DNA from 4 places in the Chryseobacterium sp. W4I1 genome. Region 4 is predicted to be linked to each of the others. Evidence: riboswitches for the same ligand, from Rfam matches in the RefSeq annotation. Region 4 holds a riboswitch; each other region holds the start of a gene.
What was found. Region 4 has a riboswitch for cobalamin ahead of metE (5-methyltetrahydropteroyltriglutamate--homocysteine S-methyltransferase). Riboswitches for the same ligand answer to the same signal wherever they lie in the genome.
Positions count from the first base shown of each region.

Region 1: linked by a shared signal. The riboswitch ahead of QF044_RS20235 (TonB-dependent siderophore receptor) and the one ahead of metE (5-methyltetrahydropteroyltriglutamate--homocysteine S-methyltransferase) in region 4 are both predicted to bind cobalamin.
Region 2: linked by a shared signal. The riboswitch ahead of QF044_RS12295 (acyl-CoA thioesterase) and the one ahead of metE (5-methyltetrahydropteroyltriglutamate--homocysteine S-methyltransferase) in region 4 are both predicted to bind cobalamin.
Region 3: linked by a shared signal. The riboswitch ahead of QF044_RS12715 (TonB-dependent siderophore receptor) and the one ahead of metE (5-methyltetrahydropteroyltriglutamate--homocysteine S-methyltransferase) in region 4 are both predicted to bind cobalamin.

Region 1 is NZ_JAUSXQ010000001.1:4,347,903-4,353,102, forward strand. It holds gene QF044_RS20220 (MbnP family protein) at 43-876, shown strand; gene QF044_RS20225 (cytochrome-c peroxidase) at 860-1,942, shown strand; gene QF044_RS20230 (transporter) at 1,945-2,886, shown strand; cobalamin riboswitch at 3,090-3,275, shown strand; gene QF044_RS20235 (TonB-dependent siderophore receptor) at 3,384-5,200, shown strand, end outside.
Region 2 is NZ_JAUSXQ010000001.1:2,653,329-2,658,528, forward strand. It holds gene QF044_RS12280 (MutS2/Smr-associated SH3 domain-containing protein) at 1-1,693, shown strand, start outside; gene QF044_RS12285 (ATP-binding cassette domain-containing protein) at 2,096-2,758, shown strand; gene QF044_RS12290 (hypothetical protein) at 2,906-3,703, shown strand; cobalamin riboswitch at 3,756-3,936, shown strand; gene QF044_RS12295 (acyl-CoA thioesterase) at 4,052-4,435, shown strand; gene QF044_RS12300 (HD family hydrolase) at 4,585-5,175, opposite strand; gene QF044_RS12305 (FG-GAP repeat protein) at 5,192-5,200, opposite strand, start outside.
Region 3 is NZ_JAUSXQ010000001.1:2,746,215-2,751,414, forward strand. It holds gene namA (NADPH dehydrogenase NamA) at 1-347, opposite strand, end outside; gene QF044_RS12710 (cytidine deaminase) at 448-930, shown strand; cobalamin riboswitch at 1,121-1,297, shown strand; gene QF044_RS12715 (TonB-dependent siderophore receptor) at 1,329-3,170, shown strand; gene QF044_RS12720 (hypothetical protein) at 3,183-4,229, shown strand; gene QF044_RS12725 (CCA tRNA nucleotidyltransferase) at 4,388-5,200, opposite strand, start outside.
Region 4 is NZ_JAUSXQ010000001.1:1,998,356-2,003,555, forward strand. It holds gene QF044_RS09300 (hypothetical protein) at 1-33, shown strand, start outside; gene QF044_RS09305 (Lrp/AsnC family transcriptional regulator) at 170-616, opposite strand; gene QF044_RS09310 (hypothetical protein) at 722-844, shown strand; gene QF044_RS09315 (Lrp/AsnC family transcriptional regulator) at 1,242-1,703, opposite strand; cobalamin riboswitch at 1,858-2,041, shown strand; gene metE (5-methyltetrahydropteroyltriglutamate--homocysteine S-methyltransferase) at 2,265-4,589, shown strand; gene QF044_RS09325 (NADP-dependent oxidoreductase) at 4,642-5,200, opposite strand, start outside.

The DNA.
Region 1 (5,200 bases), 2.3 Mb from region 4:
CAAAAGTATTTCTATTTAAAAAAATCAACTTAAAAAATCAAAATGAAAATTTATAAATTTTTATCATTATTCTTTATTGCCTTTACCTTTTTCACTGTTTTATCATGTAGTAATAATGACGACGATGATACGGTATCAGATGTCACTCCGGGAAAGCTCCAGGTAAAATTTGAAAACGGCTTTAATAATTTAGGAGATATCGTTCTCAATCAAACCACCCAGAACTCTTCAGGCGGGCAGAAGCATCAGTTTTCTACCCTGAAATATGTGGTCAGCAATATCACATTAATTGATGAAAACGGGGGTGAGTTCAAATACCACTATAATGATCCGGATAAAGGGGCTTTCATCGTAGATCAGGCAGAAGCTGTGGCCGGAATCAACTACATCAACCTTACGGAGATTCCTAAAAACAATTACAGGAAAATCAGGATAGGCTTGGGAATCAGTCAGACAGCTTACCTTATCGGTCAGGACGGTCAGGGGGGGGTATTCTGGCAAAAGGCTAAAACTGCAGGAATGGCCTGGTCATGGGCTGCAGGTTATATATTTACCAAGTTGGAAGGTAAATATGGAAGCTCTTCTCCGTCCACTGAATTTATGAATCACTGTGGAAATATGGGGAATACAGCGGCTAACAATACCGCAGATCTCTATCGTGAAATCACCCTTGATTTGCCAACAACGGCAAGAGTGACCAAAGACATTACACCTTCCATTCATATTCTGGCAGATCTTAATCAGTATTTAAGCGGGACCACTGCATTAACATTAAATGGCACCAATGATATGGTCATGGGATCTAACCAGCATTTGGTTAATGTGACCAATAATATTTCAAGAATGTTCAAAGTAGATCATGTTCATAATGATTAATGCAGCAGCAATATCCAAAAGGGGGCAGTTCCGTCCTCTTTGGATCTCCTTTATTTTTATCGTACTGACATTTTCATCTTGTTCCGATGAGGTTATTGAGCCTTTGGAAAAAGATAAAGCGTACAATATGGAAATGCCTTCTGGTTTTCCTGAAATAACATTTGATATTACGGGAAATCCCATCACGGTAAACGGAGTAGCGCTAGGAAAAAAACTATTTTATGAAGGAAGATTATCAAGAAACAATACCATTTCCTGTGGATTCTGTCATATCCAGGAATACGCTTTTACCCATCACGGACATCCTGTAAGTCATGGAATTGATGATAAACTGGGAATCAGAAATGCGCCACCCATTCAGAACATGGCCTTTCTTAGAAATTATACCTGGGACGGAGTAAGCCACCATCTGGATGAAAGATCACTGGTACCCATTACAACCGATTTTGAAATGGACAGTTCTCTGCCGGAAGCAGCAGGAAAGCTTAATGCTGATGCAAAATATAAAAAAATGTTCGCAGCCGCCTTTGGAGACGAAAATATTACAGGCGACAGAATTCTGAAAGCATTGTCACAGTTTATGGCAACAATGGTTTCTGCGGATTCCAAATATGACCGGTACAAAAAAGGGAATACAGTTCTTAGCAATGAAGAAATCCAGGGAATGACACTGTTTCAGAAGAAATGTTCCTCCTGCCACAGCGGAGAATTATTTACCGACGAGAGTTTTAGGAATACAGGAATGTACTACAATACCCAGTTCAAAGATGCCGGGCGTTACCGGGTTACCCTTGATCAGGTAGACTGGATGAAATTCCGTGTGCCAAGTCTGAGAAATGTAGAATATACTGCACCCTACATGCATGATGGAAGATTTTACACGTTGGAAGCAGTTCTGAATTTCTATTCGGATAATGTAGAAGACAATCCGAATCTTGATCCACAGCTGAAGCAGGACGAACACCTCGGAATTCCCATGAATACCCAGGAAAAGCAGTTCATCATCGCCTTTTTGAAAACCCTGTCCGATAAAACCTTTATTTCCAATCCAAAATTTGCAGAATGACCATGAACAGAATAATTTTACTATTAAGCCTGACTTTTTCATTAGTCTGTCAGGCTAAAACAATCAATGACAGTATTTATATTGCAGACGAAATTAATAGAATCGTACTGGAAGATTGCGATGCGTGCGGTTGCGCAGCAGGAAACGGGTCTTCCGGGTTTGAATCTTTGCTGAACCCTCAGTTTATCGGAATCAAATATTTTGCCCAGCATTATAAAGCCAAAGAAAATCTTTTTGTAAAAGATCTCACTCAGGATCAGTATTTCAATACACTGCAGGTTTGGGGGAAGATTCCATTGTCAGAAAAACTGAGTGTATACGCCAGCCTTCCATTTCATTTTCATGAGAAGAAAACAATGCAGGGCGATATCAACATTAATGGAATAGGAGATATGAACCTGATGGGAATTTACCGGATCATCAGTTCCAAAGATAATTTTCATCAGCTTAACGGTGGTTTGGGTGTGAAAATTCCTTTAGGGAAATTTGATGAAAAAGGAGCTTCCGGCGTCAATCCAAGTTTTCAGCTCGGAACAGGAAGCTGGGATTATCAGGCCGCTTTGAATTATAAATTTCAAAAAAATAAGCTTGCTGTGCTGGTCAATACAGATTATACGGTAAAAACCGAAAATAAAAAGAATTACCGTTTCGGAAACCAATGGAATTATGCAGCGACAGGTTTTTACCAGCTTGCGGCCAATGAAAACACCATTTTCTCTGCCAAAGCCGGACTTCAGGGCGAAGTCTACGATAAAAATAAACAGTTTGATGAAGAGTTGCCCAATACCGCTGGAAGTGCCTTGTATGGAAAACTGGGTTTTGAAGCTTCCTATAAAAAATTCAGTTTGGGAGGGGAAGTCATGCTGCCTGCGTATTCCAATCTGGCGGGAGGCGACATTGAAGCAAAATCCAGATTCAGTATTTTTATCAATTTTGGAATTTAATATCATGGTGGCTTCGGGAGTCTCAGCCACCAAATGCAGCTTATTTAATTTATTGCAATAGAAATTTGTACACTTCATAATATTTCAAAAAAAGGTGGCTGAGGTTCGAAGCCACCTTCTTCATATATTCTTAACTACCTGTTATTTCTCAAAGTATTGAGAATTAATTTATTATGCCATTGTTGCATATATTAAGTTATTTTCTATCTTTGCCGCAATCTGGTGCGCTGTAAAAAGCACTTAAAAGGGAATCCGGTGAAAATCCGGAACAGACCCGCTGCTGTAAGCTCCACATCAAAGTTTTTGAAGAGTATATCCACTGTTTTTTAATGGGAAGGATTTCAAAAACGGAGTAAGTCAGAAGACCTGCCGGAGGATGAACGTTTGATGCTTTCGTGGAATAAAGCTTAGGACAACAATGATTTTGTGCAGTGAGAACTGTGCTTTGTCTTTGCTATCTTATATCCATTAGCGTCTACATTATTCTAAATGAGCTAATGGTCAGAAAATTTGCTGCTTCACAGTTTAAAAAAAGTGTTATCACATTATTTGTGGCAGCATCTCAATTTCTATTGTCCCAATCCGGGGACACCATAAGAGAGAAAACCATTCTTCCTATTCAGCTTTACAAAAAAGATTTTAAAGAAATTCTTCCCGCACAGGTACTTTCCGGAGAACAGCTTGAAAGGCTGAACAGCCAGTCGGTAGCTGATGCATTAAGGTATTTTTCAGGAGTTCAGATCAAAGATTATGGCGGGATGGGCGGCTTGAAAACAGTGAATATCCGAAGTATGGGAAGCCAGCATGTGGGTGTTTTCTATGATGGTATCCAGCTGGGAAATGTTCAGAACGGAATCGTGGATCTTGGAAAGTTTTCATTGGATGATCTTGAAGCCATTTCTTTATACAACGGTCAGAAAAGTGAAATTTTCCAGCCTGCAAAGGATTTCGGATCTTCCGGATCTATTTATCTTCAGCCTAAAACACCTATTTTTAAAGGAGATAAGAAGACCAACTTAGCGGTGAAGCTGAAATTAGGCTCCATCAGTTTATTTAATCCTTCCTTCCGTGTGGAACAGAAGCTTTCAGATAGAGTTTCTGCAAGTTTCAGTTCAGAATTTGTACAGAGTGATGGATTGTATAAGTTTAAATACGAAAAGAAAAATTCTGACGGCTCCGTTGCCAACGATACCATTGCGAGAAGATATGATTCCTATATCCGTGCGAAGCGTTTTGAAGGGGCCTTAAACGGGACCATTAATGACGGAAGCTGGAGCGTACGTGGTTATGGCTATATTTCCGATCGTGGAGTTCCCACAGCCATTGTTAATAATAATTTCACGCCTAAAGGTCAGCAGATGCTGGATGAGAACTATTTTGTTCAGGCCAGTTTCCGTAAAAAATTATTTCCAAAATTCGAAACGCAGGTCAAAGCTAAATTTGCCTATGACTATACCCGGTTTTTAGATACGGTGAATGTGGCAACAACTGTTCTGCCGATAGATAATTCGTATGTTCAGAGAGAGCTCTATTTTTCCAATTCCAATATCTATTCTATTACTCAAAATTGGGATGTAAGTGCAAGCTTTGACTTTCAGTATAATAATCTCGATGCCAGTTTAAGGGATTTTTCATATCCTACACGATATACTTCACTCGTTGCTTTTGCTACGACCTACCAGTGGAACCGGTTTAAATTTTTGGGAAGCCTTCTCGGAACTTTTGTCCACGAAGAAGTGAAAATGAATTCAAAATCTCCAGATAAAACCGAATGGACTCCTTCCGCTTTCCTGAGCTATCAGCCCCTCAAATCAAAAGAATTCACTGTTCGGGCTTTCTACAAAAGAGTGTTCAGGATGCCTACTTTCAATGATCTGTATTACACCATGATCGGGAACGTGATGCTGAAACCTGAATACACAAACCAGTACGACGCAGGTTTTACCTATGAGAAACTCTATGACCATCAATTTTTTAAAGGCATCTATGTGAAAGTGGATGGCTATTATAATGAAGTAGAGAACAAGATTATCGCCGTTCCTACTACCAATCTTTTCAGATGGATGATGGTGAATTTGGGTGAAGTGAAAATTATCGGGGCGGACGTGAATGTTCAGGCTGAATTTGATATTAATAAAGTGAAACTGAAACCTTTGGTAAGCTATACCTATCAGCGCGCCGGAGATTATACCGATAAAACTGACGACTATTATGGCGACCAGATTTCCTATGTGCCGTGGCATGCCTTGACCTTTACCATGATGGCAGATTATAAAGACTGGAGTTTCAATTACAGTTTTATGTACACCGGAGA
Region 2 (5,200 bases), 650 kb from region 4:
TTTAAAAGAACTTAGAACTGAGATTCAGCATGCTAAAAAAGCGATCCAGGAAAATTTCAACCGTGCGCTTTTCAATTACGGACAAAGTGACTTTCTGGATGATATCCGGGAAACAATTATTGAAGACCAAAGGGTTTTAGCTGTAAAATCAGGATTTAAGAAAAGAGTTGCCGGAAGGGTTTTGGGAATTTCAAAAACGGGTTCTATTACCTACATGCAGCCGGACAGTGTGGTAAAACATTATTTCAAGCTGCGTGAAAGCGAAGAAGAGGAGAAGAAGGAAATCGATAAGATTCTTAGAAAACTGACTGCTGAACTGGCAGAATTCCAGCCTCAGCTTTGGAAGTATCAAGTTTATATTTTTGATCTTGATCTGACGAGAGCAAAAGCAAAATTTGCTGAACTGGTAAACGGAATTCTTCCGAAAATCAACCGTCACAGAACATTAAAGCTGAAAGATGCATTCCATCCGCTGCTATGGCTTAGAAATAAAGCTGAAAATAAGACCATTCATTCCCAAAGTTTGTCATTGACGGATCAAAACAGAATTATCTGTATTTCCGGACCGAATGCAGGAGGAAAATCAATTACACTGAAAACAGTCGGATTACTTCAGTTGATGATCCAGAGCGGAATTTTGGTGCCGGTACATCCAAGATCTGAAATGTTCTTTTTTGAAAAGATAATGACGGATATCGGAGATAATCAGTCGATTGAGAATCATCTGTCCACTTATTCGTCAAGGCTTAAGAAAATGTCTGGAATTATCCGTGAGGCTGATGCGAACACGCTTCTCCTTATTGATGAATTCGGGACCGGATCTGATCCTGAGCTCGGTGGCGCATTAGCAGAGAGTTTCATGGAGTATTTCTATGATAAGAAAAGTTTTGCGATCATTACGACTCACTATACGAATATCAAACTTGTCATTGAAGAGCTTCCACACGCTGAAAATGCGGCGATGCTTTTCGATGAAGAGACATTGGAACCGATGTATAAACTGGAAGTGGGACAGGCAGGAAGTTCGTTCACCTTTGAGGTGGCGGAGAAAAACAGAATTCCAAGATTTATAATTCATGCTGCAAAAAAGAAGGTAGAACATGATATAGTGAACCTTGATAAAACGATTGTCAAGCTTCAGCAGGAAAAATTTGAAGTTGAAAAACTGAAAACCGATCTTGCGGAAAGAAAGGAATCGGTGGAAGATAAACGGGACAATCTCCAGAAACTGAATGAGCAGCTGCAACAGAAACTTTTCAATTTCCAAAAGCTGTATGAGGAGGAGCACCGTAAGCTTCAGTTCGGAAATAAAATTGAAACGTTCATCGACAGTTATGTAAAAGGGAAATCGAGGAAGGATGTTGTTAAAGATTTTGTGAAGATCCTTGAACAGGAAAAGTTCAGAAAAATTGGAGCCGATAAAGACGAAAGCAAGCGTTTGCAGGTTGTGAAAAGAAAGATCACCCAGCAGCTTAAAAAGGATGATGTAATCGAAAAGATTGCTGAAACCAATGAAAAACTGGAAGAAAAACGTAAAACCGACCGTGCTGTCTGGATGAAAGAAGGCCAGCGTGTCCGTATTCCGGGAAGTACGAGTGTAGGAACAATAGAAAAGATTTCCAAAAATAAAGTGATCGTCAATTATGGAACTTTCAAGACAACGATTAATGCGGATGAACTGGAGAGAATTTAATGATTTAAAAAATATTGATTGGAAATTTACTTTATTGTAAATTTTATAGTCTTTAAACTTATAAAAATAGCGCTGAAAATTTCAGCGCTATTTTTTATAGATAGAATTTTCTTGTTACATTTGGATTATGGATAAAAGCTTAACTGTCCTTTGGATTTTTTATAGAAAACTAATTATTCCAAGTGTATTATTTTCTTTGTTAATCTCTTTTTTAAGCCAATTTACAATTGAAAATTTTGGATTATGTTTTCTCCTGATCTTTCCTTTACTCCATTTCTTTATTTATGATGTAAGACTCAGAGGGGAATATTTTTTTTATGCTAATTTTGGATTCTCAAAAGTACTTTTGTGGGCTCTTACTGTATCATTCAGCTTAATTATTAAAATCATTACCAGACTCCTATGAACAGGCTTCACATTGACAGTATCACCAAATCTTTCAGCGGGAGAAAAATCCTGCAGGATGTCTATTTAAGCTGTGAAACCGGAAAAATTGCCGGAATCTTAGGTCCGTCTGGCGGCGGAAAATCTACTTTATTAGAGATTATCTTTGGCACCGTAAAAGGGGACACTCAATTTATCAAGTTTAATGATACCATTCTTAAAAATATTTCTGACAGAAAAAATAAAATAGCATACTTACCGCAGCGGTCTTCGTTTCTTCCAAAAGAATGTAAGATCAGAGAGCTTATCTCCTTATTCTGTACCAAAGAAAATGAAGAAAAGCTGTACAGTCTAAAGATGATAATTCCTTTTTTAGATGAAACGGTAAGAAACCTATCGGGTGGTGAAAAAAAGATGGTTGAAACACTTATCATCACTTATTCTGACTCAGATTTCATTTTACTGGACGAGCCTTTCAGTGGTGTTTCACCTAAATCCGTTGACGAATTAGAAATAATTATTAAAAGCCAGACGCCATACAAAGGAATTGTCATTACAGATCATAATTATATAACCATTTTAAATATGGCTGACGATATGTATCTTCTCGCTGATACGCATTTAAGGAAGATAAAGGATATTAAAGAACTACAGCAATTTAAATATCTCCCTAAATCATAATTTGTTTTAGAAGAAATCAACATCGAACTCTTACAGGAGATTTTATACATATTCGGAGAATATAATAATTTAAGCAAATACAATAAGAATTTACCAATCAAAAAAGCATTTAATTTATATATTTGAGCGATCAAAAAATTTCAGAGCATGATTTCCATAAATAGAGCATTGTACTTATCCGCTTTCAGCCTTTTTTCCTTGGCATTTGTAAAAGGGCAGAATAAAGTTCCTTTCGGTGTGGTAAAGGCTGAAGAAGGCTACGCCAACGTACGGGTCCATAAGGATGACTATAGAAAAATCGTGGATAAGATCCGGATGCGAAAAGGTGATGTATTTGTTTATGTAAAACCTGCTCCGGGAGAAACGGAATGGATCTGGATAAAATATCCTGAAAAACAGGATGAAGAAAAACCTTTTGTAAGGTATGAAAATCTTGTGAAGGAAGGCATGGTGAATAAAGAACGGATTGCTTTCATCGATCAGCTCCCTCAGTTTACTCCTTCTAAATCTAAGAATGGAAAATCACTTATTTTTACAGATAACAGTAATCCTAAAATTCCTACCTCCCAAAGAACCAAAGTGGTAATCGATGTTTATCCTTCTAACGCCGGCTATAGAAAGCAGGAAAAAGATGCAGACGGAAAAATTCTTACTATTGATAAGATAAAACCATGGGGAATTAAAGATGTACTTCCTGAAGGGATGACCGAGATCAAATCGATCCGAGTGCAGCAGCCCGGAAGAGGTTCTGTTTTTGTAAGGGAAGCTATTAAGAATATGTTCCAGCCTACGATGGACTTCAATAATGTGGGAGTGACTGCTCTTGACAATGACCATATTTATCTTTATATGATCAACGGTTCGGGTGAGAACAGATATGTCACACTTTGGGCTATCAAGGAAGGAAGGGTCATGAGCCAGATTATTTACAATAGTCCGGAATAATTACTGTATTTCTCTGTAATATTCTTATTTTTGCACTGAAAAAGTTTAACGCTTATTCATCACAGAAACTGGTTCTGCTTAACGCAGATTAAAAGGGAACCGTGTGAAAATCACGGACTGTCGCGCAACTGTAAGTAACTGAAGTCTTTATCAAAGGATCCACTGTGCAGGGCACGGGAAGGAGGTAAAAGATGTTACAAGTCAGGAGACCTGCCTATTTCTTTAAACAAGAAACTTTCGCGATTTGAAGTTTATTGATCTGATGGACTGCTTCAGGAATTTCTATGGTTCCTGTCATTGTTCTGTTATTTTAATAATATTTCATTTCGCATTAATTAATAATGAAATATGACTACAGAAGAAAGAATTGCAGCATCCGAAACCAGAATTTTTAAAGCGGTTTTCCCCAATACAACGAATCACTATGACACTCTTTTCGGAGGTACTGCCATGCAGCTGATGGATGAAGTCGCTTTTATCACGGCAACCCGTTTTGCAAGAAAAAGAGTAGTAACCGTAAGCAGCGATAAGATCGATTTTAAAAAACCGATTCCTGCAGGAACGATTGTAGAACTGATTGGAAAGGTTTCCCATGTCGGAAAAACCAGTATGAAAGTAAATGTAGAGATTTTTACAGAGCAGATGTACTCTTACGAAAGGGAAAGAGCCATTGTGGGTGATTTTACTTTTGTGGCTATCGACGAAACTAAGAAACCTATTATGATTCTATAGATATAAGAGTTTCAGGCGGCCAAAGGCCGCCCGAAACTCTTATACCTTAATAAAAAATTAGTATTCTAAAGATTTGTATTACTTTGTTATGTGAAAGCTTTTTAAAATGGAACAGCAATTTAAAAAGCTTTTGCCTTTCATATGATAAATTACCTTACCACTTTTTCAGTCTCAAGACTGCTTTTCAACAACATTTCAAAAGCCTCTCCCATTTCATCTGATGCCCTTGTAATAGCATTTTCAAGCATATTTCTGATTTGCTTTTCAGTAACACCGGCTTCTGTCCAGCTTTTTCCGGACGTATGAGAATTCAGGATAAACGGCATGATGCGGTCAATGGAACAGGCAAAAATAGCATCGGGAGTTTTTTCTTCCTCAAATTCAAGCCACAGTTCAAAAAATTCTGTACGCAAAGGTTCATCGAGGATTCCAAAGATCTTTTGGGCTGAAATTTTTTCTCTTTCAAATTTTCCTACCATTGCTTTTTCATCAAAAAGGAAGGTGTCTCCGGCTTCAATTTCTACAAGGTCATGGATGGAAAGCATTCGTATCACCCTCAAAAGATCAATATCTGCACGGTTCTTGGCGTATGGATATAGGATCTGTGCCAGGATAATGATCTGCCACGAATGCTCAGCCGTGTTTTCCCTTCTGGAATCATCGAAATTGTAATTTCTTCTTTCTACGTTTTTCAGGGCATCTACGGCCAGGATAAAATCGATTTCCTTCTGTATCTTCATTTCTTTTAGTATCTTATTATTCGGA
Region 3 (5,200 bases), 750 kb from region 4:
AGCGGGATCTGCAGGTTATTCCAGGTGGAACCTTTTCTTCCGGCATGAGCGAGCTGAATCCCAATTTTGCTTTCTGAACGTAAATGGACAAAATCCACAATTTTCTTCAGTTCATCAGCCTGCTGATCATTCCAGATTCCCATACAGTGGTTGGTAATTCTTCCGCGCGGCTCTACTCCGGTGGCTTCTACCATAACCAGACCTGTTCCCCCCTGTGCACGGCTTCCGTAGTGTACAAAGTGAAAATCATTGGCCATGCCATTATCACTGGAATACATGCACATGGGAGACATTACCCACCTGTTTTTTAATTCTATATTTCTGAATGGTATTGATGTATATAGCATCTTATTTTTTTGAATTTTTAATTTAACAATGAATAAAAAGATATTGCCTAACTGATTAAAAAGAGGTACATTTGGCCCCCTTTTTTAGTTGTACTAATATATGAAAAAAGACCTACAGATCAGTTACGAGCATTTTAAAAATAGCAGTGACCTGAACGATATAGAGAAAAAATTATTCAAAAGAGCTAAAGAGGCACGTGAAAATGCCTATGCTCCTTATTCCAACTTCCTTGTGGGGTGCTCTGTTTTACTGGAAAATGGTGAAATTTATTCCGGAAACAACCAGGAAAATGCGGCCTACCCTTCAGGATTATGTGCGGAAAGGACAACTCTTTTCTGGGTAGCAGCAAATTTTCCGGATGTAAAAGTAAAGAAGATCTTTGTAGTGGGAGGGCCTAAGGAATTCCATGAGAAAAATCCTCCGATTCCACCGTGTGGAGCCTGCCGACAAAGCTTAATAGAATATGAGACGAAACAGCATGAGAATATTGATCTTTATTTTTCAAGCATGAATGATGAAGTGGTGAAGGTGCATTCAATCAAGGATCTGCTGCCGTTTTATTTCGATTCTACGTTTTTGTAAAGACAGAATTTGTGAATGGTGAATTTTTGCTTTGCTAGTGAATAGTGAATTTAAAAGAATGTGCTTTTAGTTTAAAGGATTATTGAAATTTATTCATTTAAAAAATTTCGTTACTGAGCAAAAATCCACCGTTCACAATTGACTTTCAAAATTGAATTTTTTGCCTTTTTGTACAATTGATTTAAAAACATATCTTTGCAAAAATTTTGGTTTCCAGCATTTTGGAAATAATAGGGAATTGGGTGAAAGGCCCAAACTGTCCCCGCAACTGTAAATCGCAATAAGAAATTCTGCAAAAAACCACTGTTCATACGGGAAGGTGCAGAAAGCGAAAGTCAGGAGACCTGCCAGAATTATAACTAAAAAACACATTACTTTCGGAGGAAAAGTAAAATAGTATGGATATAAAAAGGTCTTTATTACTGCTCTGTTCATCGTATGGCAGCTTTCTTTTGGGACAGGAGAAAGCAGTTGACACCATTTACATTTTCGATAGCCAAATGAGTAAGGCAAAACTTTTTCATCCGGTACGAAGCCTTACCCCAAAAGATGTTGAAAAAAACTCAACGAATCTTTCTGAACTTTTACGCTTTCAATCTTCTATTTATATTAAAGAAAACGGACGTGGCGCTGTTTCTTCCCCTTCATTCCGTGGAACAACTGCTCAACAGACTGCATTTGTATGGAACGGGATCAACATTAATTCCAGCTTTTTAGGTCAGGGAGACGTTAATAATATTCCATTGTTTGGTTATGATCAGATTGATATAAAAGCGGGCGGAGGAAGTGTTATTTATGGAAGCGGAGCTATCGGAGGAAGTATTCATTTAAATAATATTCTAGATTTCAACAGGGGTTTTAAAGCTTCGGTTTATTCAGAAGTCGCTTCTTTTGATACTTATAATAATTTCGCACAGGCTTCTTTCAGCAATGATCAATTAAGTGTGAAGGTTTCGGGAAGTTATTTAACGAGTCAAAATGATTATAAGGTTCCTGAATTTGTTGTGGGAAGTACAGGATTCCATAATACTAACGGAAGATATTATAATACTTCTGTAAATATTGGAGCTTCTTATAAGATTGCCGATCATCAGACCATTTCATGGCAGAACCAGATGTTTGATGCATCACAGCACTATCCTGTTTTTGAACAAAATTACAATAGAACGAAATACAATGCGCAGACTTTAAGAAGTCTGATTGCATGGGATATTCAAAAAAGCAATATTTCCAACAGCTTAAAAGCAGCTTATACGGAGGACAATTTTCAATATTTTTCAGATATCAATCTCCCTAAATCAAGTGGTGCAGCAGGAAAGAACTACATTTTCAAAGATGATTTCAACTATTTCATCACTCCCAAGATTAATATCAATGCTATTGGAGAGTTCCAGGTCAATAAAGGTAAAGGCTATGAATCAGGAATTGGATCTATCAGCAGAAATGTGGGATCTTTAGCCGGTTTGATCAGGTATTTTGCCACGAAAGATCTTCGTTTTGAAGCAGGAATCAAGAAAGATTTTGTGGAGGATATATCTTCTCCGCTGCTTTATTCTTTTTCCGGAAAATGGGATGCTGTGAAATGGTATCATGTAGGGGTAAATTTTTCAAGAAACTTCAGATTTCCTTCATTTAATGATCTTTACTGGCAGCCGGGCGGAAACCTGGATTTACTTTCTGAGACTTCCATGAATATTGATATGAACCATGAGTTCAGTCTGGGAGATTTTAAAATTACATTAAGTCCGTATTATATGGACGTCAAAAATCTGATTACCTGGCTTCCTACACCGTATGGATATTGGGCGCCAGTCAATACCTACCGATCTGAATCTTATGGTTTGGAATCGCAGATTACCTGGAACAAAAAGTTTGGGAAACATGCTTTGAGACTGGATGGAGGCTATACGTACTCAAAATCAATCAATAAGGACACTCAAATGCAGATGATGTATGTTCCTGTACACAAAGCTGTCGGAAATATAGAATACGGGTATTCTTTCTTTAAGCTTTATGTACAAGGGCTGCTCAACGGTCTTACCTATACTTCTACGGATGAGAACAGATCTACAGCTATTGATCCTTATTTTATTTTAAATACAGGAATTTCTGCCGCTCTTTTTAAAAAGTACACGTTAGGATTTAAGGTAAACAACCTTACCAATACTGTTTATCAAACGGTATCTCTTTACCCGATGCCGAAGAGAAACTACAGTATTTATGCAACCATTAATTTTTAAACTTAAAATATTATGAAACTGAACAAAATTCTACATTTTCTTTTTGCTTTTGCACTTCTTTTGGGCATTGTGTCCTGTAGCAGCGACAGTATTGAAGAGCAGGAAATATTCTATGGCAATGGCTATTTAATCGCTAATGAAGGGACTTTCGGTAAACCTGAAGGTGATGTAACTTTCGTAACGGCAGATTTAAACATGAAACAGGATAATATTTTCTCTCTTAACAACGGAGGTGCGAAATTAGGTGATGTTTTGCAGACGATTGCTTTCAACGGTGAGAATGCTTACCTGCTATTGAACAACTCTAATAAAATTCAAATCGCAAACCGTTATAATTTTAAAGCAAATGGCGAAATTACAGCAGAACTTAATACACCCCGTTATATGGCTTTTGCCAACAACAATATTTATGTAACAAATGATAAATATCTAGGTGACAAGTTTGTAAGCATCTATAAGCTTTCTGACCGTTCTTTTATTAAAAAAATCCCGTTCACTGATGCTGTTGAAAGAATAGTAGAGGCCGGAAATAATATTTTCGTGCAGAACGCATCATTCGGTTTTGGAAATAAGATCACGTACATCAATACTTCTACGAACAACGTTCAGTCTACGATCACTTTACCAAGCGGAAATATCAATAAGATCATATCTAATAACCAAAATGTTTATGCTATCGCTGCGGGAACTGCCGATTCTTATATCTATCAGATCTCCAGCACAGGAAGCATTACGAAGACCACTACTTTAACAGGTATTGCCAATGCTACCAATCTTGAAATTTCAAACGGTAAGTTTTATTTCTCTTCAGGAAAAAATGTATATGCAATGGATATGAGCGCTACAGGGGTACCTACATCACCTCTATTTACGGTAGCGAACAGTGTTGATAATTTTTCTGCTTTATATGGATTCAGTGTAATTAATGACAAGATTTTCACTTCGGATTCCAACGGATTTACACAGGCCAGCAAAATTGTGGTGTACAGCGCTACTACAGGAGGGATCATCAGATCATTCACTGCAGGTATAGGCTCAAACTCAGTTTACGCAAACTAAGAAACTAATACTTCGGTATTATCTATAAATTTTTTATTTTTTTTCATCATTTGTGTTTTTTCCGGCCGCTTCTTCGAAGCGGCCGGATTTATTTACGGAACAAAAATGCTTCGGCGGGACTTTGTCCCGCCGAAGCATTTTTACTATAAGTTTTTAACTTAATTATATTTTAGTCCGAGCTTTTCAGCTTCAGCAATGACAAACTTTTCAGCTTCTTCCTTATCATTAAGGATCTCCCCTTCCAGAATGGCTTCTTTTACTTTCTCTTTCAGGATTCCGATCTCTTTCCCCGGTTTAAGATTAAACATCTGCATAATCTCTTCTCCGGTAATGGGCGGCTGGAAATTACGTACCTGATCCTTCTCTTCTACCTCCTTTATTTTCACGGCAACATATTCGAAATTCTTTTTGAATCGTTCCTGCTTTTTGGAATTCTTGGTTGTAATATCTGCTTTACATAAAGTGAAAAGGTCCTCAAGATTTTCTCCGGCATCAAATAATAGTCTTCTCAGTGCAGAATCTGAAGCATCATCAGTGATCAGCGCAATCGGGCGTGAGGAAAGTTTTACCATTTTCTGAACATATTTCATGTCGCTTCCCAACGGCTGTTTCAGCCTGTGAAAAAGGGTTTTCACCATTTTTGAACCTAAAAACTCATGCCCATGGAAAGTCCATCCCGTTCCTTCCACAAATTTCTTGGTTGGCGCTTTACCTATATCATGCAGCAATGCCGACCAACGCAGCCAAAGATTGTCTGTATTTTCAGAAATATTATCAACGACCTCTAAAGTGTGATAGAAATTATCTTTATGCGTCTGTCCTTCTACTTCTTCCACTCCTTTCAGCTCGATCAGTTCGGGAATAATCAGCTTCAGAAGACCTGTCGCTTCCATTAATCCCAGTCCTACAGATGGTTTTTTAGACATCATGATTTTGTTGAACTCCACCATTATTCTTTCCATAGAAACGAT
Region 4 (5,200 bases):
ACCAAGCTGAAGCAGGATTGTGATGAACCGTGATTTTTCATTAAAGATCGAATTTTTTTTAAAATTTATAATGGCAGTATCTCGTTTAGGTACTGCTTTTTATTTTAACATATTCATTCTTTATTCTTTATTCTTTATTCTTTATTCTTTATTCTTTATTCTTTATTCTTTATTCTTTATTAAAGAAATGATTGGTCTTTATTTCAGATAGCTGAACTGAGGTAGAAGGAATTCCATACTTAATCAGTCTGTCTATGATGTTTTCAAGATGGGCACTGTCTTTCAATACACATTCTGCAATGAGGCAGTATTCTCCTGTGATTCTTTTGCAACTGATGATTTCAGGAAACAGTCTGATATGATCTGTAAATATCCTGAATTCATCGTTTTTGAATTTCAGATGAATAATCACTTTGAGACCGTACCCCAACTGGTTATAATCAATATCTGCCGTAAATCTTTTGATGACGCCTGTATCTGTAAGGTTCTGAACCCTTTCTTTTGTAGCCGATTGAGAAAGGGAAATCATTCTCCCGAGCTCAGCATAACTAAGCCGTGCATTTTCAGTTAGCAATTGCAAAATTTTATGATCAATTTTATCTAAAACTATTTTCATTGTATTATTCAATTAAATCAGCTGAATTCATTAAAATTACAAAATTAAGCCATTAAATTCGCTTTAAAATAAAAATAATTAACAGGAAATTTGTCATAAAAAAATATGACTACAATTGAATTTGCAGACCACGGAAGTACACCATTTGAAAAGCTGATCGGGCATAATATTCATATCCTGAAAAAATGGAACAGTCTTGAAAAATTTTTTTCGAGAATACAGGTTTAGACTCTAATTTACTGGAACAGGTCCGCAGGACACTTGCATTTGGAAACGGCTGTGAATACTGCATGGTAAAAGGCGGAAAAGCGGAAATCAGCACTTCTGATCTAAAAATATCCGTGGCTGTGGGCTTCGCAGAACTTTTTTGTAAAGATCACCGTTCCATACTTAAAGCACATTTCGATATGTTGAGGGATTTTTTTTCTGAAAAGGAAATTTAAGAGCTGTGCACGTTTATAAGTTTTATCACTGCCTCTCAGAAATTAGGAAAGATCTTTAATCTGACAGAAGAATATCAAAAAGATGCAGTGGTAGGTATGGACCAATTGGCTTTATTAAAAGACCGGAATTAATGAGTTAACATTACAACAACAGTATCCGATTGGTTACTGTTGTTTATTTTCTAGATACTCACTCCATGAATATTTTTCACTTCCGCCATCACAAAAGTGCTGTGTGTGCTTCCTATGGAATCTACTGAGCCCAGCTTATTAAATACAAAATCCTGGTAATGCTTCATATCCCGGACCTGAACTTTGAGCAGAAAATCAAAATCACCTGAGATATTATAGCATTCAGCAACCTCATCGATCTGTAGAATATCTTCCACAAACTGATTTCCCACAGCACGGTCATGGATCTTAAGCTTGATCTGGCAAAAGACAGTAAAACCACGGTTCAGTTTTTCAGCGTCCAGAACAGCTGCATAATGTTTGATATACCCATCCTGCTCCAGCCTTTTCATCCGTTCAAAAACAGGTGATGCTGAAAGGTTAATTTCTTTAGCAAGCTCCTTAACAGTCAGTTTAGCATTTTTTTGCAGGATTCTCAGCAGCTGAAGATCCTTTTCATCCAGTCTTTCCACAGAATAATATTCTTTTTTAAATTGTATTTTTCAAAGATACAGAACAATTAACTTTAAATAATCTAATAAACAAAATAATATCCTTATTTATTTAATATAAACCAATCAATTCACTTAAATTAATATCTTTAGTCAAGATTTTGCTCTTCAACATACTTCATCAAACGGAAAAGGTTTTACTCAACGTAGATTAATAGGGAATCGTGTGAAAATCACGAGCTGTCGCGCAACTGTAAGTAACCACCTAAGGTTTTTGTCCGTTATATCCACTGCGAAAGCGGGAAGGATGACAAAAACTGTTACAAGCCAGGAGACCTGCCTGTTCCGGATTGACAATGCTTTCGCGGTCTGAAGCTTTGGGTCATACAGATGATACTTTTGAACGTAATGGGTCGTTTAATTTTAAACTGATTAAACAATTATTCTGATCCATCTCATAATTAATGGGATAAGTACGTCCATACCGTATCTGCTCTATTCCTCAGCATTTCTTTCTCCGACAGCATTATGAAGCGTTCAAAAGAGCTTTACCATTATTGTTTAATTTAAAATTTAAAAGAAATGCAAACGCACATCCTTGGCTATCCGCGCATTGGTAGCAAAAGAGAACTCAAAAAAGCCTGCGAGCAGTATTGGTCGGGCAAAACATCATTAACTGAATTACTGAAAGTTGGTAACACCATCAGCCAGCAAAACTGGAAACTGCAGCAGGAAGCGGGGATTGATCTTATTCCCTGCAACGATTTTTCGTTTTATGATCAGGTATTGGATATGATCCTGACATTGGGAGCCATCCCTGAACGTTATCTGGAAATTGCCTCTCAAAAAGCTGAACTTGATCTTTATTTTGCCATGGCCAGAGGCTATCAGAAAGACGGGCTGGACATTACAGCAATGGAAATGACGAAATGGTTTGATACAAATTACCATTACATTGTCCCTGAATTCCAGAAGAACCAGCAGTTCAGCTTATTTTCCCAAAAGATCATCAATGAATTCATTAGTGCAAAACAAGCCGGAGTGAATGCAAAACCGGTAATTATTGGTCCCCTTACCTATCTTTTACTTGGAAAAGAAAAAGAGGAAGGATTTGATAAACTGGACCTGATCGGGAATCTGCTTCCGGTATATATTGAAATTTTAAAAGATCTCCAAAGCCATGGTGCAGAATGGATACAGTTTGACGAGCCATTTTTAGGATTAGATCTCAGCAAAAAGGCAAAAGAAACTTATCAATCCGTTTATAAGGAACTCAGAAGAGAATTTCCAGATCTTAAATTTATTATTGCCACTTATTTTGAAGGTTTAAAAGACAATCTCTCGCTGGCTACTTCCCTTCCAGCCGATGTTTTGCATATTGATCTGGTAAGATGTCCGGAACAGCTGGATGAAATTTTGAATATTATTCCCCAAACACTGAGTCTTTCTCTAGGAATCGTAGACGGAAGAAACATCTGGAAAAATGATTTTGAAAAATCATTGAACTTCATTGAGAAAGCAGTCAATGCTATCGGTTCTGAAAGGGTTTTCATTGCCCCTTCATGTTCCCTGCTTCACTCCCCTTTTGATCTGGATTCAGAGAAGAATGAAGAGATCCTTTCTCCTGATATCAAGCAATGGATGGCGTTTGCCAAACAAAAGGTCTACGAAATTGTTTCTTTAAAAAAGCTGGCCTCTGGAAATGCAAATTATCCGGCTTTACAACAATTCGCTGAAAATAAAAAAGCGGTTGATACCCGGAAAACTTCACCGTTGATCCACAACCAACAGGTAAAAGACCGGGTAGATTTGACAACTGATGATGATGCACAAAGGAATAGCCCCTTCAGCAGAAGAAAAGAAGATCAGCAGAAAGTTCTGCAGCTCCCACTATTCCCGACTACAACCATCGGTTCTTTTCCACAGACTCAGGAAGTGAGAGCCTGGAGATCAAAATTCAAGAAAGGGGAACTTACCGCTGAACAGTATGATGATCTGCTTAAAAAAGAAACGGAAAGAACAATCCGTTGGCAGGAAAAGATAGGGATTGATGTATTGGTTCACGGTGAATTTGAACGTAATGATATGGTGGAATATTTTGGTGAGCAGCTTGACGGATTTGCCTTCACTCAAAACGGTTGGGTACAAAGCTACGGAAGCCGCTGTGTGAAGCCTCCAGTGATCTATGGAGACGTTCACCGTCCGCATCCGATGACGGTTTACTGGTCTCAATATGCACAGTCTTTAACGGATCAATGGGTGAAAGGAATGCTTACTGGCCCGGTAACTATTTTGCAATGGTCATTTGTACGTGACGATCAGCCCCGTTCTGTAACCTGCAAACAGATTGCATTGGCCATCCGTGATGAAGTGAACGACCTGGAAAAGGCAGGAATCAGAATTATCCAGATTGATGAACCGGCCATCAGGGAAGGTCTTCCGCTCAGGAAAGCCGAATGGCAGGAATATCTGAAATGGGCTGTGGAGTCTTTCAGGATTTCAGCTTCCGGTGTGGAAGACACTACCCAAATCCATACCCATATGTGTTATTCCGAATTCAATGATATTATCCAGAACATTGCCGATATGGATGCAGATGTGATCACCATAGAGTGTTCCCGAAGCCAAATGGAACTGCTTCAGGCTTTTGCAGATTTCAAATATCCGAATGAGATCGGTCCGGGAGTCTATGATATTCATTCTCCAAGGGTTCCTTCCAAAGAAGAAATGCTTGATCTCCTGAAGAAAGCACAGGCGGTAATTCCTGCACAGCAGCTTTGGGTAAATCCTGATTGCGGATTGAAAACCAGGCATTGGGATGAAACGGAGAAAGCCCTGATTGCCATGGTGGAAGCAGCAAAAGAAGCCGCTGAGGCCTTTGATAACGAAAGAAACTTAGTCAGTTAATATTATTCCGGCAGGAGTTTTTCAGCTCCTGCTTTTTATTCTTCTTAAAAAACTATTTCATCTTTATGACTACTTTTCCTTTTGCATGACCACTTTCTACATAACTTAATGCATCATTCGTATGTTCGAAGGAGAAAACTTTGTCGATGACAGGCTTTATTTTTTCAGCTTCTATCAACCGTGTAATTTCTGCCAGCTGCTTTCCATTGGCTCTCATAAAGAGAAAATAATAATCTATATTCTTTTTCTGAGCCCTTCTTCTAACCTTACTGCTCAACAATTTTGTAACGAGTTTTACGTACCAAGGCAAATCCAATTCGTTAGCAAATAAAGGAGTAGGCGGGCCGGAAATTGAAATGACTTTTCCTTTTGATTTTAAGATCCCCAATGATTTTTCAAGGGTTTTATTATCCTGGCTGTTCAGCACTACATCATAATTTATCAGAACATCTTCAAAGTTCTGTGTTTTATAATCGATCAATACATCGGCACCAAGGCTTTTCAAAAGATCGAAATTTTTTTGGCTTGCAGTGGTTGCTACCGTTGCGCCTAAATATTTTGCCAGCTGAATGGCAAAAGTTCCCACGCCACCGGACCCTGCCTGAATAAAA